Regions from separate parts of the Clostridium pacaense genome, predicted to be linked through region 2. Evidence: predicted binding sites of a transcription regulator. Region 2 holds the regulator's gene; each other region holds the start of a gene.

Evidence for each region. The regulator NrdR, encoded in region 2, represses ribonucleotide reductase genes. The targets are predictions, from matches to a motif close to CACNANATNTNGTG.
Region 1: the regulator NrdR is predicted to act here: its motif matches at 1,903-1,916, upstream of LK536_RS37840 (ribonucleoside triphosphate reductase).
Region 3: the regulator NrdR is predicted to act here: its motif matches at 2,428-2,441, upstream of nrdD (anaerobic ribonucleoside-triphosphate reductase).

What each region holds. Positions count from the first base shown of each region.
Region 1 covers NZ_JAJFEB020000003.1:381,172-386,318, forward strand. Annotated here, with positions in the region: gene LK536_RS37830 (tetratricopeptide repeat protein) at 1-533, shown strand, start outside; gene hflX (GTPase HflX) at 535-1,818, shown strand; gene LK536_RS37840 (ribonucleoside triphosphate reductase) at 2,046-4,460, shown strand; gene LK536_RS37845 (hypothetical protein) at 4,470-4,763, shown strand; gene LK536_RS37850 (FMN-binding protein) at 4,851-5,147, opposite strand, start outside.
Region 2 covers NZ_JAJFEB020000001.1:654,137-659,283, reverse strand. Annotated here, with positions in the region: gene LK536_RS32655 (serpin family protein) at 1-1,125, opposite strand, end outside; gene aroD (type I 3-dehydroquinate dehydratase) at 1,292-2,050, opposite strand; gene nrdR (transcriptional regulator NrdR) at 2,220-2,672, shown strand; gene LK536_RS32640 (YqeG family HAD IIIA-type phosphatase) at 2,696-3,202, shown strand; gene aroE (shikimate dehydrogenase) at 3,270-4,658, shown strand; gene efp (elongation factor P) at 4,796-5,147, shown strand, end outside.
Region 3 covers NZ_JAJFEB020000007.1:76,115-81,261, forward strand. Annotated here, with positions in the region: gene nrdG (anaerobic ribonucleoside-triphosphate reductase activating protein) at 1-140, opposite strand, end outside; gene nrdD (anaerobic ribonucleoside-triphosphate reductase) at 142-2,301, opposite strand; gene LK536_RS43220 (hypothetical protein) at 2,537-2,776, opposite strand; gene LK536_RS43225 (LacI family DNA-binding transcriptional regulator) at 3,044-4,069, opposite strand; gene LK536_RS43230 (PTS transporter subunit IIBC) at 4,376-5,147, shown strand, end outside.

The sequences.
Region 1 (5,147 bases), on a different contig from region 2:
CCCAGAGCATGTGCTATGCCCATCTGGGGGGCACGGATGATGCCATTGACCGTTATAAGGCGGGGAATGCTGCCCTTAAGGATGACAAGGCAGAGGCAGGCAAGCTGGAGGCCCTGTTTGCGGCAGGAGGCGCCTGTGTGGATGCGGGAGAGTATGAAAAGGCCATGAGCCTTTACCAGGACGCGTTGAAGGAAGGGATAAAGCATGGACAGGTTTATAACCAGATGGGCCTTTGCCAGATGGCTGAAAAGGATTACCGGGGTGCTCTTGATTCGTTTGACCAGGGGTATGAGACATTCGTGACAGGACACAGCCTGGGTTCCGGCGCTGAACCGGCCCAGGCCTGGGCGGCCCTGGCCGAGGATGCCCAGGCAGACCGCGCCCTTTTAAAAGAACTGGTGTATAACCGGGCCGTGGCTTACGAATACTTATCAGAGTACAAGAAAGCCCTGGAGCTGTTTGAGGACTATGTCAGTGTCTTTGGCTCCAATGAAGATGCGGAACATGAAATTGCGTTTTTGAAAACAAGATAGGATGGCAGATTTGATTGATTTAGAAGAATTACAGGAAAAGGTTATATTGATTGCAGTAAGTACGGGAGAGGAAGATGGAAGCGATGCTTCCCTGGACGAACTGGAGGAACTGGCGGCCACGGCTGGTGCTGTGACGGTGGGACGGGTCATACAGAACCGTGAAAGGATCCATCCGGGTACTTATCTTGGGAAGGGAAAGATTGACGAGGTGAGGGACCTTGTGTGGGAGCTTCACGCAACCGGGGTCATCTGCGACGATGAACTGTCGCCGGCCCAGCTGCGCAATCTGGAGGATTCCCTGGACACCAAGGTCATGGACCGGACCATGGTCATCCTGGATATCTTTGCATCCAGGGCCAGTACCCGCGAAGGAAAGATACAGGTGGAGCTGGCCCAGTTAAAGTACAGGGCCGTGCGTCTGGTGGGCATGCGCAACTCCCTGTCCCGTCTGGGCGGTGGCATCGGCACCAGGGGACCGGGTGAGAAAAAGCTGGAGACGGACCGCCGTCTGATCCATCAGCGGATTTCACAGCTGAAGGAGGAACTGGAGGCCGTGAAGCGCCACAGGGAGGTGACCAGGCAGCAGAGGGAGAAGGATTTTGCCCTTACAGCGGCCATTGTTGGCTATACCAATGCCGGCAAGTCAACCCTTCTGAACCGTCTCACCGGAGCTGGGATCCTGGCTGAGGATAAGCTGTTCGCAACCCTGGACCCCACCACGCGCAGCTTTGTCATGGAGGACGGGCAGCAGATCCTCCTGACGGACACGGTAGGGTTCATACGCAAGCTTCCTCATCACCTGATTGAGGCTTTTAAGAGTACCCTTGAGGAGGCGCGTTACAGCGATATCATCCTTCATGTTGTGGACTGTTCCAACCCCCAGATGGACATACAGATGCATGTGGTGAAGGAAACCCTCCGTGAACTGGAAATCGTTGACAAGACCACGGTGACTGTGTTCAATAAGACGGACCGTCTGAATGAGGAGGGGACAGAAGATGGGATGCATCCCGTTCCCAGGGATTTTTCCTCTGACTACCAGGTGCGGATTTCGGCAAGGACAGGGGAGGGGATTGATGAGCTGGAACAGATCCTCCGGACCATCATACGGAGCAGGCGCATTTTCCTGGAAAAGGTCTTTCCTTATTCCCAGACAGGGCGGATCCAGACCATCCGCAGGTATGGCCAGCTCCTGGAAGAGGAGTACAGGGACGACGGTGTGGCTGTGAAGGCATATGTGCCCGCGGAACTTTTTGCGGGTCTTTATTCGGACGGTAAAGGGTGAGGCGGCAGGGGCATTTTTCAAAACCCTGATAGAATAAGGCTTTGCGGGCATTTATCAAAAGTGTTATAAGTACAGGTAATAAGACACAATATCTAGTTTAACACAAAATGTTATACATAGATATTGTGTTTTTGACTGCTGTCTGCTATAATGGGTTCGTGGCTCGCTCCTGTATGGGAGCGGGCTGCGCAGTGCAAGTGAGTGAAGGTTTGAAAGGAGCAAGTGGTATGATTCAGGTGGTAAAAAGGGATGGTGAGAATGCTGAGTTCAGTCTGAACAAGATTACGGAAGCAATCAAAAAGGCATTCAAGGCAACGAAGAAAGATTACAATAACGAGATTCTGGAGCTGCTGTCTTTAAGGGTAACTGCAGATTTTCAGGATAAGATGAAGGAAGGCATGATTTCCGTTGAGGAGATACAGGACAGCGTGGAGCACGTCCTGGAGCAGACCGGATATACGGATGTGGCAAAGGCTTACATTTTATATAGAAAACAGAGGGAAAAGATACGGAACATGAACAGCACCATCCTGGATTACAAGGACGTGGTCAACAGCTACGTCAAGGTGGAGGACTGGCGTGTAAAGGAGAATTCCACGGTTACATATTCCGTAGGGGGACTGATCTTAAGCAATTCAGGAGCGGTCACTGCCAATTACTGGCTCAGCGAGATTTATGACCATGAGATTGCAGAAGCCCACCGCAATGCGGACATCCATCTTCACGACCTGTCCATGCTGACCGGATATTGTGCCGGATGGTCCTTAAAGCAGCTTCTGCTGGAAGGCCTTGGGGGCATCACCGGTAAGATTACCTCATCCCCTGCAAAGCATTTATCCGTGCTGTGCAACCAGATGGTCAACTTCCTTGGAATCATGCAGAATGAGTGGGCCGGAGCCCAGGCATTTTCATCCTTTGACACCTACCTTGCTCCTTTTGTTAAAGCAGATAATTTAAGCTATCCCGAGGTAAAGAAGTGTATCGAGTCCTTTATCTACGGCGTGAACACCCCAAGCCGCTGGGGAACCCAGGCTCCATTTTCCAATATCACCCTGGACTGGACGGTGCCGGATGACATGGCTGAGATGAATGCCATTGTGGGCGGCAGGGAGACGGATTTCAAGTACAAGGACTGTAAGATGGAAATGGATATGATCAACAAGGCATTCATCGAGACCATGGTCGAGGGCGATGCCAACGGACGCGGGTTCCAGTATCCCATTCCCACCTACTCCATTACCAATGATTTTGACTGGTCCGACACAGAGAACAACAGGCTGCTCTTCGAGATGACCTCCAAATACGGTACACCGTACTTCTCCAACTACATCAACAGCGACATGCAGCCAAGCGATGTGCGCAGCATGTGCTGCCGCCTCCGTCTGGACCTGAGGGAACTGCGCAAGAAGACGGGCGGTTTCTTTGGCGCCGGTGAGAGCACCGGATCAGTGGGTGTTGTTACCATTAACATGCCAAGGATTGCGTATCTGGCCAAGGACGAAGCTGATTTCTATGAGAAACTGGACCACATGATGGATATCTGCGCCCGCTCCTTAAAGACCAAGAGGGAAGTCATCACCAAGCTTCTGAACCAGGGCCTGTACCCATACACCAAGCGTTATCTGGGAACATTTGAGAACCACTTTTCCACCATCGGCCTTCTGGGCATGAACGAGGCCGGACTGAACGCAAAGTGGGTTGGGAAGGACATGACCCACAGGGAGTGCCAGGAATTCACACGGGATGTGCTGAACCACATGAGGGAGCGCCTGTCTGATTACCAGGAGATGTACGGTGACCTGTACAACCTGGAGGCAACCCCGGCTGAGTCCACCTCCTACCGTCTGGCCAAGCATGACAAGGCGCGCTATCCGGAGATCATCACGGCCGGCGTAGAGGGCGAGACACCTTACTATACCAACAGTTCCCATCTGCCGGTGAACTACACGGCCGATGTGTTTGATGCCCTGGATATCCAGGATGAACTGCAGACACTTTATACGTCCGGCACCGTGTTCCACGCGTTCCTGGGAGAGAAGCTGCCTGACTGGAAGGCGGCTGCCAACCTGGTCCGTACCATTGCTGAGAATTATAAGCTGCCTTACTATACCATGTCGCCTACCTACTCCATCTGCAAGAGCCATGGGTACCTGATTGGGGAGCATTTTACCTGTCCGATCTGCGGGGAGAAGGCAGAGGTATACAGCAGGATTACGGGTTACTACCGTCCGGTCCAGAACTGGAATGAAGGAAAGTCCCAGGAGTACAAGGACCGTACCAATTATGATATCAGCCATTCCAGGTTAAAGCACGGCGTGTCCAGGATTGCGGTTGCCGGCCAGCCAAAGCAGGCCGCTGCGGGAAACCAGGCAGGCAGTGGGCAGAAGGCAGTGTCACCGGCCCAGCTTTACCTGTTCACCACCAAGACCTGCCCCAACTGCAGGTCCGCCAAGGAGTTCTTAAAGGGATGGGATTACCAGATCATAGATGCGGAGGAACACCCTGAGCTGGCTGAGAAGTTCAGCATCATGCAGGCGCCCACCTTGGTGATTGTAAGGGATGGAATCGTGCAGAAGTTTGCCAATGCGTCCAACATCAGGAAGTTTGTGGAGCAGGAACCGGCAGAAGCCGCAAAAGCATAAGGAAAAAGTATGGATTTATTGTTTATGTTCATGGGGGCCCTGTGCCTGGCAGAGGGAATCGGTTTATTCACAGGGAAAGATTTCCTTATGTTTGTGGGATCCACAAAAAAGGAAGATTACGATCTGGATAAGGTGTTCGGGGTTGAAAAGTGGATATTCATGGCCGATGCTGCGTGCAGCTTCGGCATGGGTTCCGGCCGCTTTTCCGGCACGGTGGAGGCAATACTTATGGCTGTGTTTGGCGCCACCCTGTTCATCCATGTGTATGTGTTTAAGAGCAGGAAGTTCCGCAGTCATGATTGACAGCAAAAGAGGGCTGCTGCCCCACAAGTTGGGGCAGCGGCTTTTTTGGTTGTCGGGGTGTATTTGGCTGGAGCGCATTTGACACCGCTAATCAATCTTTGCTTTGTCCAGCGCCGTGTTGATGGCATTTAAAAGCGCGGTTGAGGTATAACGCGAAGCGCTTTGATATGTAAGGTTCTCCGTGGACTGGGTGCTTACGATCTGGCTGGCCAGATCGTCCAGCGTGGGCTGCATCAGGGGATACATGGTGGTGACAGCTTCACTTAAGGGAACCAGGTCAATGGAATTGATTCGGTCTTTATCCACGGTTACCTCCACGTTCACATTCTCGCTGCCAAGGGTTAGGGCTGCGCTGTATACGCCCGGGACATAGGCGGCTGCCTG
Region 2 (5,147 bases):
AGCAAGGCCGGAAAAATCAGCCTGGCCCGGTGTAAATACCTGACTTACCCCAAGATCTTCCAGGATTGGACGCAGTTCCAGACAGGTGCCGTATTGGAATTTGGGGATGTTTAAGGTTATCCGCCCATAAGGTTCATTGATAATATGCCCGAACATCTCCGCCATCCGTTCCTCAGATGACAGCAGGGCCTGAGGGGTAAAGCCCTCATCAGGCAGTACGAGGATCAGGGTACTGTTTTCTTTCAGGGAAATGACGGCCCTCATGAATCCCTGACCATGGTAGTAGCTGCAGTTCCTGCTGTCCGTCATATATTCACATGTGACTGCCTGGCCGTCCGCAGGATGGAATTGGCCGGATACATTCTTTGAACTGTCAAAATGAAATACCCACTGGCTGCTGTAGGACATGGTATCCAACATGTGCATGGTTTCATCCTGCGACAGTACAAGCCCGGGGGAAATGCCCTGGTTTCCATGATCCATCAGCCAACGGTTCATGACTGCGGCTGAATTGGCATGGGTCAAATCCATGCGGAAGACATCGGAATGGTATTGCTGTTCAATCATCCTTCTGAGATTGGCATCCAGGGGACTTCCATCGTTCAGCCACATGGAACTGACTGGTTTAATCATGCTGGCTTCGTTGTCACGGTACATGAGCCTGTACAGGCTGCCGCATTCAGCCGCCATCCGGCTGGCATCCTGTCCGGGGGATGTGAGCAGTCCGTATAACTGGTTCCTGGTACTGCCGCCCGCGGCCTGGGCCGTCAGGGCCAGGGAGTAGTAGAGGCTGACTGGCGAGTAACACTGGTTTACCTGGCTGTCCTTTAACACGGCGGAGGCTGTCTTGTATGAAAAGCTTGTGATTCCGGCCAGGAATCCATCGCTCAGCGTGCTGTTTTGCTGGATGGCCCGCTGGCTTCCGGCATCGCCATAGGCAGCGGCAGCCGGACGGGCGGCAAATGCCTCCTGGCGGTAAGGGATGCCAGCCTCCTGCTGTACCGGAGGACGGCCGGAACCGGCAGCGCCAGGTCCGGCTTCTGCTGATACGGGAATGGCGGGGATGAGCATAAAAGAGACGGCCAGAAGCCCGGCCGTCATTTGGGTAATTGTATTCCTTATCATATTGCAATCCCTCCTGACATGATGGTAACAGGGTTCTTATAATATCATTGTATCAGATTCAGGAGGAGGGCGTATTTCATTTTCCTTAATTAAATCATACAAAAACCGCATTGCATATGGCACGGCTGCAGGAACAGGCAAATGACCAGAAAAGCGGCGGGCCGGATTACAGGTTCCTGTGGATGGTTTCCAGAATCCCGCGCAGTTCCCCCACATCAATCTGCCCGGGTGCCGAGGCCCCGCCCGCAGAGCCGAAGGTCAGGCAGGAACCAAAGACCTCGCCGCTTAAACGGCTGATGAGCCCGGTGCCTTTCATGGACATGGAAATGACCTGGCAGGAAAGTGTGCGGGAAGCTTTTTCCGTGGCTGACAAAAGGGTCAGTACATCGCTGGCCGAACCCGGCATCACGGCAATCTTGGCAATATCAGCGCCCAGGAAGTCCATCCGCTCCAGACGTTTTAACAGCTCCTTTTCATCGGGCGTTGCGGTAAAGTCGTGGTTGGAGAGGATGACGCCCACGTTGTTTTCGTGGGCCAGCCTAATCAGGTCCCGGACCGCATGGTCATCGGAAAACAGCTCTATGTCCACCAGGTCGGCTGAGCCGGAACAGATGGCGCGTTCAAGGAGGGTCCGGTAATCGGCCGCGGATGCAGGCAGGTTCCCGCCCTCCCCATGGGTCCGGAAGGTAAAGAGCAGGGGAATCCTGCCAAGGGTCCGGGCCAGGACGGGCATCACCCTGTCAACGGCGCCGGGGTCCAGTATGCCGACATACCAGTCAGCCCTCCACTCAGCCACATCCACAGGAAGGGTGGTAAAACGTCCGGCTTCCCGTATAAGGGAATCAAAGCCGGTTTCCACCAGAGGCGCGCATATCTTGGGAATCCCTTCCCCCAGTATTACATCTTTTATCTTCACATTATTCATATGGAACCAGCCTTTCTATGTTCTGCTATGGGTCTTATTATAAAACGGGGAGGGAGATTCGTCCATACAGTTATGAAAATAAATACAAAGTCCTTGCGATTCATAGATGATTCGGTTAAAATAAATGCAGCACGAAAGCCGTGAATAGAGGAAAGGAAGTATTGAACAGATGAAATGCCCTTATTGCAACGAATCAGATACAAAGGTTATCGATTCCAGGCCTGCCGATGACAACAGCTCCATCCGCAGGCGCCGCCAGTGTGAGAGCTGCGGCAAGCGTTTTACCACATATGAGAAGCTGGAGACCATGCCCTTAATGGTGATTAAGAAGGACGAATCCAGGGAGACGTATGACCGCTCCAAGATTGAAGCCGGAATCATCCATTCCTGCCATAAGCGTCCCGTGTCCACTCAGCAGATCAACACGGTGATTGACGAGATTGAAAACCAGATATTCAACATGGAGGAAAAGGAAGTCCCCACCTCTGTCATCGGTGAGCTGGTCATGGAGAAGCTTAAGATGCTGGATGAGGTGGCATATGTGCGTTTTGCTTCCGTATACAGGGAATTCAAGGATGTGAACACATTTATAGATGAGATTGGAAAACTGCTTAAAAAGTAGACAAGGAAGGATTAACGCGGATTATGCTGGAAATGTTTTATCCACAGCGGTATGAGGTTTCTGCCTATGTGATTCCATATGCCCATTACCATGCCCAGGGAATCAGGGGCGTCATATTTGATATTGATAATACGCTGGTTCCCCATGACGCGCCGGCTGATGACCAGGCCAGGGAACTGTTCAGGCATCTTCATGAGATGGGGATGGATACCTGCCTGCTGTCCAATAATAAGGAACCAAGGGTCAGGGCCTTTGCGGAGGATGTGGGTTCTGCCTATATCCATAAGGCCGGGAAGCCGGGGACAGCCGGTTATGGGAAGGCCATGGAGCGCATGGGCACGGACCGGGAGAGCACGCTTTTTGTGGGGGACCAGCTGTTTACGGATGTATATGGGGCCAACCGGGCTGGTATCCTGAGTATTTTAGTGAAACCCATCAATCCAAAAGAAGAGATACAGATTGTCCTGAAACGGTACCTGGAAAAGCCGGTACTGTATTTCTACAAAAAGCACCGCCGCAGGAAGCCATGAGGCAGGCGCCGGACCGTGACAGATCATGTTATTATCATAGAATGAACAGCAGGGAGCGAGACGGAAAATGGACGGAAAGACAAGAGTATGCGGACTGATAGCAAACCCGGTGGAGCATTCCATGTCACCACTGATGCAGAATTTTTATGCGGAGCGCACGGGCGTGAACCTGGCATATGTGCCGTTTAAGGTGGAGGATGAGGGGGTAGGCGATGCGGTCAGGGGTGCATTTGCCCTGAATATCCTGGGATTGAACGTGACGGTACCCCACAAACAGCGGGTGATGGAGTACCTGGCGGATATTGATGAGGATGCCCGGGCAATCGGCGCTGTCAATACCCTGGTGCGGGTACAGGACGGGTATAAGGGTTATAATACGGACGGTGCAGGTTTAAAACGCGCCCTGGATACGGCTGGTATCGGGATCTGCAATGAAAACTGCATCCTGATTGGGGCGGGAGGCGCTGCCAAGGCCGCCGCTTATGTGCTGGCCAGGGGAGGCGCCAAGTCCATCTTCATACTGAACCGGAGCCAGGAAAAGGCCGGTGAGCTGGCGGATTATATCAACGGGCTGATGGGCCGCGCCATAGCGTCCGCCCTGCCGCTTGACGGATATGGTGCCCTGCCCCGGATAAGGTCCGGTTATCTGGCGGTACAGTCTACCAGTGTGGGCATGTATCCCCATGGGGACCAGGTGGTGATAGAGGACCCGCGTTTTTATGAGCTGGTCCACACCGGTGTGGATATTGTGTACACACCTGCCAGGACCAGGTTCATGGAACTGGTGGAGGAAGCTGGAGGCAAGGCGGTTAATGGCCTGGATATGCTGCTGTACCAGGGAATCATTGCTTATGAACTGTGGAATCCCCAGGTGCGGGTGGATGAGGAAAGCATATGCATGGCAAGGCGGTTGATTGAGGAACAGCTGGCCGGGGCCAGGTCCAAGCACAACCTGATCCTCATCGGGTTCATGGGTGCGGGAAAAACCAGTGTGGGACTGGCCTATGCCAGGCAGTACGGAATGCCCATCATTGACACGGACCAGAGGATTGAGGAGGCCGCGGGCATGGCCATTGCGGATATATTCGCCACCCAGGGCGAGGATGCGTTCCGAAAGCTTGAGACAGGGGTCTTAAACCAGCTTCTGGCCCACACGGACCATGCCATCATATCCGTTGGGGGCGGACTTCCCCTGCGGGAGGAAAACCGGGCCCTTTTAAAACAGCTGGGCTGCGTGGTCTATCTGGATGTATCGCCGGAGACCGTGATGGAGCGGATTGGAAGGGATGTGTCCGACCGTCCCATGCTTCAGTCGGAGGATGTGGAGGGAAGGATCCGCGAACTGCTTTCCTACCGGCGCCCGGTCTACGTGGATGCCTCCCATTTGATTGTGGATGTAAACGGCCGGAAGGTGGAGGAAATTGTGGGGGAAATCCATAAAAGGGCAGGGATTTAGAAGAAATTTGGAGAAATTTACACTGCCAATAAAAAAAACCTTGAAAATGCTGTCTACATAGTATAGAATATAAAAGATTAAAGACTTATTGGGCGCTGTGTCTGGCGCCGTGAACGAACTCAAGGAGGAATATCTTTATGATATCAGCAGGTGATTTTAGAAATGGTGTTACACTGGAAATTGATGGACAGGTTGTTCAGATATTGGAATTCCAGCATGTTAAGCCAGGCAAGGGCGCTGCCTTCGTGCGTACCAAACTTAAGAATGTAATCAACGGAGGCGTTGTGGAGCGCACCTTCCGTCCAACAGAAAAATTCCCGGCAGCAAGGATTGACAGGGTTGACATGCAGTACCTTTACGCTGACGGCGAGCTGTATAACTTCATGAACCAGGAAACATACGACCAGGTAGCGCTGAACAAGGATATCATCGGTGACGCCCTGAAGTTCGTTAAGGAGAATGAGGTATGTAAGGTTGTTTCTTACAACG
Region 3 (5,147 bases), on a different contig from region 2:
AAGGGATTTCCGTATGAAAAATCCCATGCCTCCTCATTAAAACAGTTCCTGCAATGGTGTGTGCATCCTGACACAAACAGGGATACCCTGACGCCCTCCCCGTTGGCGATATCATTTTTTTTGATTGTCCCGTAATTCATATTATAAATGCAGCACCCTTTCCTTTATCTCCTGGGTCCTTCCCTGGTTCCAGAACTGGGTTCCGATATAACCGCAGGTCCTGCGGGCCACATTCAGCTTGTTCTCATCCCGGTTGCCGCACTTGGGGCATTCCCATACCAGCTTGCCGCTGTCATCGTTCACAATACGGATTTCCCCGTCAAAGCCGCATTCCTGGCAGAAATCGCTTTTTGTATTCAGTTCCGCATACATGATATTGTCATAAATGTAGCGGATCAGCTGAAGCACGGCCGGAATATTATTCTGCATGTTGGGGACCTCCACATAGCTGATGGCGCCGCCTGTGGAAAGGGCCTGGAACTGGGATTCGAATTTCAGCTTTGCAAATGCGTCAATCTCCTCTGACACATTCACGTGATAGCTGTTGGTGATATAGCTCCTGTCCGTCACTCCCTCAATGATGCCAAAACGCTTCTGGAGGCATTTTGCAAACTTGTAGGTGGTGCTTTCAATGGGTGAACCGTAGATGCTGAACCCGATATTGGTTTCATCTTTCCAGCGGTTGCAGGCTTTGTTCATATACTCCATGACCTCCAGGGCAAACGGCGTTGCCTCCGGGTCGGTGTGGGATTTGCCTGTCATATACTTCACGCACTCATAGAGGCCCGCATATCCAAGGGAGATGGTGGAATACCCGCCGTAAAGCAGCCTGTCAATGGTCTCCCCCTTCTTAAGCCGCGCCAGCGCGCCGTTCTGCCAGAGGATAGGCGCCGCATCTGAAAGCGTGCCCTTCAGACGGTTATGGCGGCACATCAGCGCGCGGTAGCAAAGGTCCAGGCGCTCATCGAATATGTTCCAGAACGCATCCATGTCCCCGCCGGAAGACAGCGCCACATCCACCAGGTTGATGGTGACCACGCCCTGGTTGAAACGGCCGTAGAACTTATAATTGCCATCCTCATCCTTCCAGGGGCTTAAGGCACTGCGGCATCCCATGACAGGGAAGCAGTTGCCTTCCTTCAGTTCCATCATCTTTTTCTCGGAAATGTAGTCGGGAACCAGACGCTTTGCAGTACATCTGGCAGCCATTTCCGTCAGGTAATAGTACTCGGTGCCCTCAGTGATGTTATCCTCCTCCAGCACGTAAATCAGCTTGGGGAACGCGGGCGTGATCCACACCCCTGATTCATTCTTAACGCCCTGGTAGCGCTGCTTTAAGGACTCCTCGATAATCAGGGCCAGGTCCTTTTTCTCCCTCTCGTTCTTCGCTTCATTCAGGTACATGAACACGGTCAGGAAAGGCGCCTGTCCATTGGTGGTCATCAGGGTTATGACCTGGTACTGGATGGTCTGCACGCCCTTGATTACCTCTTTGCGCAGCCGGTTCTCCACCACCTGGCGGATGGCTTCCTCGGAAGGGGTGCAGCCGAATGTCTTAACCTCCTCCAGTACCTCCGCATGTATTTTCTTTCTGGATACGTCCACAAAAGGAGCCAGATGTGCCAGGCTGATGCTCTGTCCGCCGTACTGGTTACTGGCTACCTGGGCAATGATCTGGGTGGCAATATTACAGGCCGTGGAAAAGCTGTGGGGCTTCTCAATCCTGGTCTCACTGATGACCGTGCCGTTCATAAGCATGTCCTCCAGGTTTACCAGGTCGCAGTTATGCATGTGCTGGGCAAAATAATCGGAATCATGGAAATGTATGATTCCCTCCTTGTCCGCCTCCACAATATCCTGGGGAAGAAGCATCCTCTTGGTCAGGTCCTTGCTGACCTCGCCCGCCATATAATCCCTCTGCACGCTGTTGACCGTCGGGTTCTTGTTGGAATTTTCCTGCTTCACATCCTCATTATTGCACTCAATCAGGGAAAGGATACGGTTGTCCGTGGTGTTGGCCTTACGGATAAGGGAGCGCTGGAAGCGGTACCTTACATAATCCTTCGCCAGCTCAAAAGCGCCTGTGGACATGATCTGGTTCTCCACCATGTCCTGGATTTCCTCCACTGATACTGCACGGTTCAGCTTATCACATTTGTACTCCACATAATCCGCAATGTCCTTGATCTGTTCCATGCTCAGCTTGCTCTTGCCCGCTGCCACGTTGGCCTTGGAGACAGCCACCACAATCTTATTTATGTCAAAATCTTCCTCCGCGCCATTCCTCTTGATAATCTTCATTGTCACTACACTCCTTTTATCCGTCTACTCTCATACGCCGCCGCGTCCCCCGCGGTCCGGTGTATCTGTATCCTATCATATAATCCTGGAAAAATCTGTTGCTTGTGCAACAGTATATGATTTTAGCACTAAATGTTGTGTTTTTCAAGGGGAATATATACGATAGGATGTATTTCAGTAAAACGCTTGAAAGGCGTGGATTTTAGTAATGCCAGTTCATCATTGTGCTGATTTCCTAATCCAGGTAGGCTCCCACCGGGGAGGTATTATACTGCTTCAGTATCTCAATCAATACGGACCCGTCCGGCTCCACTGTCTCGGAAAGTATCTTGTACTGGGTCCGGTTCCGGTCCAGCTGCATCTTGTATTTGTCCACTTCCTCTTTGACCAGCTTCACCGCCAGGTCGCTGCTTACATCCTCCTTCAGCATAAAATGCAGGGTCTGTCTGATACATGCCGCTTTGATTCTTTTCATTCCTTACACCTTCCTAATCATAATTTTATATCAATGCCAAAGGCACCAATACCGTCTTATACGGCAACTAAAAAAGGCCCTTCTCACTCAGCGAATTTGAGCGAAACAGGCCTTCTTCCGTTTACCCGAAAATTACCAGTGGAGATTATCCATATAGATGAAAAATCCTCTGAAATCTTATGTTTTCCGGTATTGATTATATCATATTTCCCGAATCTTCGTAAGTAAAATTTTCCAGTTCCTGCACACTGTCCTTACATATGGTCCTTATCTGCCGGCCCTTGCGCAGCTCCCCCGCTCCACCATATGATGGGGCACGATGATCTTCGTTGCAACCAGTTCCGGATTCTCCACGTGGCTGATCATCTGGGCCGCTGCCTCTATCCCCAGCTGGATGGAATTCACATCCACGGATGTGAGGGGCGGGGTGGTGAACCTGGAAAGCAGGGAGTTATTAAAGGAAATGATGGAGACATCCTCAGGTATGGACAGCCCCAGTCCGATACACGCCTTTTCAAGGGCCACTGCCAGTATATCGTCACTGACCAGGACAGCCGTAGGACGGTCCTGCCTTGTAAGCAGGGCCATCAGCACCTGGTTCTGGGCTTCCGGCACAGCCGGCGCCTCCACACACAGCCCAGGCCGAAAGGGAATCTGATGCTCCGTCAGTGCCAGCATATACCCCATCTTCCTGTCATTGTTAAACAGCAGGGAGTGGTCGCCTGACAGATAGGCAATCCTCTCATGGCCCAGGCTTAACAGGTAAGCCGCCGCCTCCCTGCCTGCAAGCACATTGTCATTGTCCACATAGATGGTCTGGTTCACATTCCTGTACGCCTTTCCAATCAGCACATATAACAGCCCTTCCTCGTACAGGTAGTCCAGGACCGGGTCCTGCTCCTTGGAATACAGTACAATAAATCCTTCCGCCAGCCCGGTCCTTGCCATATTCTTTATGACCTGAAGTATCTCATCCTCGTTCTGGCCCGTGATTACCGTATTGATATACTGTTTCTGATTACAGTACTGGCTGATGCCCCGGATCACTTCCAGATAAAACGCATTCTGGTATGCCTCCCACTGGGATGGGGGCAGAATGATCCCAATGGTCCTGGAATTCTGGGTAGCCAGGCTGCTGGCCTGGAAATTAGGCTCATACCCCAGTTTTGCCATGGCCTGCCGTACCTTCTCCTTGGTCTGGCGGCTGATGGACGGATGGTCCTTGCAGGTGCGGCTTACGGTTGACGGGGATACTCCGGCAAGGGCGGCAACATCTTTAATTGTAACAGGCATAACGCGCCTCCTTAATCATCAGATTCACTTGAGGATTCAATCACTCTTCCTATATTGTAATATTCAATGCAACTTTTGTCAAACTTTTTCGCAATGTTTGCGTAACTTTCAATCCTATAATTGCATGAATTTACACTGAAATCTTGCACAAAACCCCATTACCATTTTTGTGCAAAAGGTAGAAAGAACTGTTTTTTCATAAATGATGCTTGCATTCCATCCGCAAACGGGCTATATTTAACGCAAGCGGTTGCGTAATTTAATGCAACTATTCGCGTAACATAATTTCAGGAGGTCAGGTCACATATGAACAAAAAAGACGACGGCTGTATCGGCATCAGGATTTTGTCTCCCTTAACAGGGACAGCAGTAGCATTAGAGGAAGTACCGGATCCGGTATTTTCCCAGAAAATCATTGGGGATGGGATTGCCATCATCCCACAGGACGGGAAACTGGTAAGCCCCATTGACGGTGAGGTTGTATCCGTGGCAGAAACCCTTCATGCCTATGGGCTGCGCTCAGAGGACGGGATTGAGGTCATGGTGCACTTCGGCCTGGAGACCGTGGCATTAAAAGGGGAATATTTTACATGCCATGTAAAACAGGGGGATAAGGTAAAAGCAGGGGACCTGCTGGCAGAAGCCGACCTAAAGGGGCTGGAGGAAAAGCAGGTCAGCCTCATCACTCCCGTACTCATCTGCGGCGGTATGGAAAACCGCACCATGAACACGGTCACCGGCCCTGTATCCGCTGGCAGGGATACCGTAATCACGCTGCTGGATAAGTGTCCGCCGGATGACGCCCCTGCCCCTGGACCTGAAAAGAAAAAATCCAGGTCCCCCATCAACTTTGATTTCCTCCAGAAGCTTGGCAAGGTCCTGATGACCGTAATCGCGGTCATGCCCGCAGCCGGACTCATGATCAGCGTGGGGAAGCTGGTACAGATGGCCGGAGGGGACATGAATTTTGTCCTTACCCTGGGAAGGACCATGGAAACCATCGGATGGGCCATCATCAATAACCTGCACATCCTCTTTGCCGTGGCCATCGGCGGTTCCTGGGCAAAGGAACGTGCCG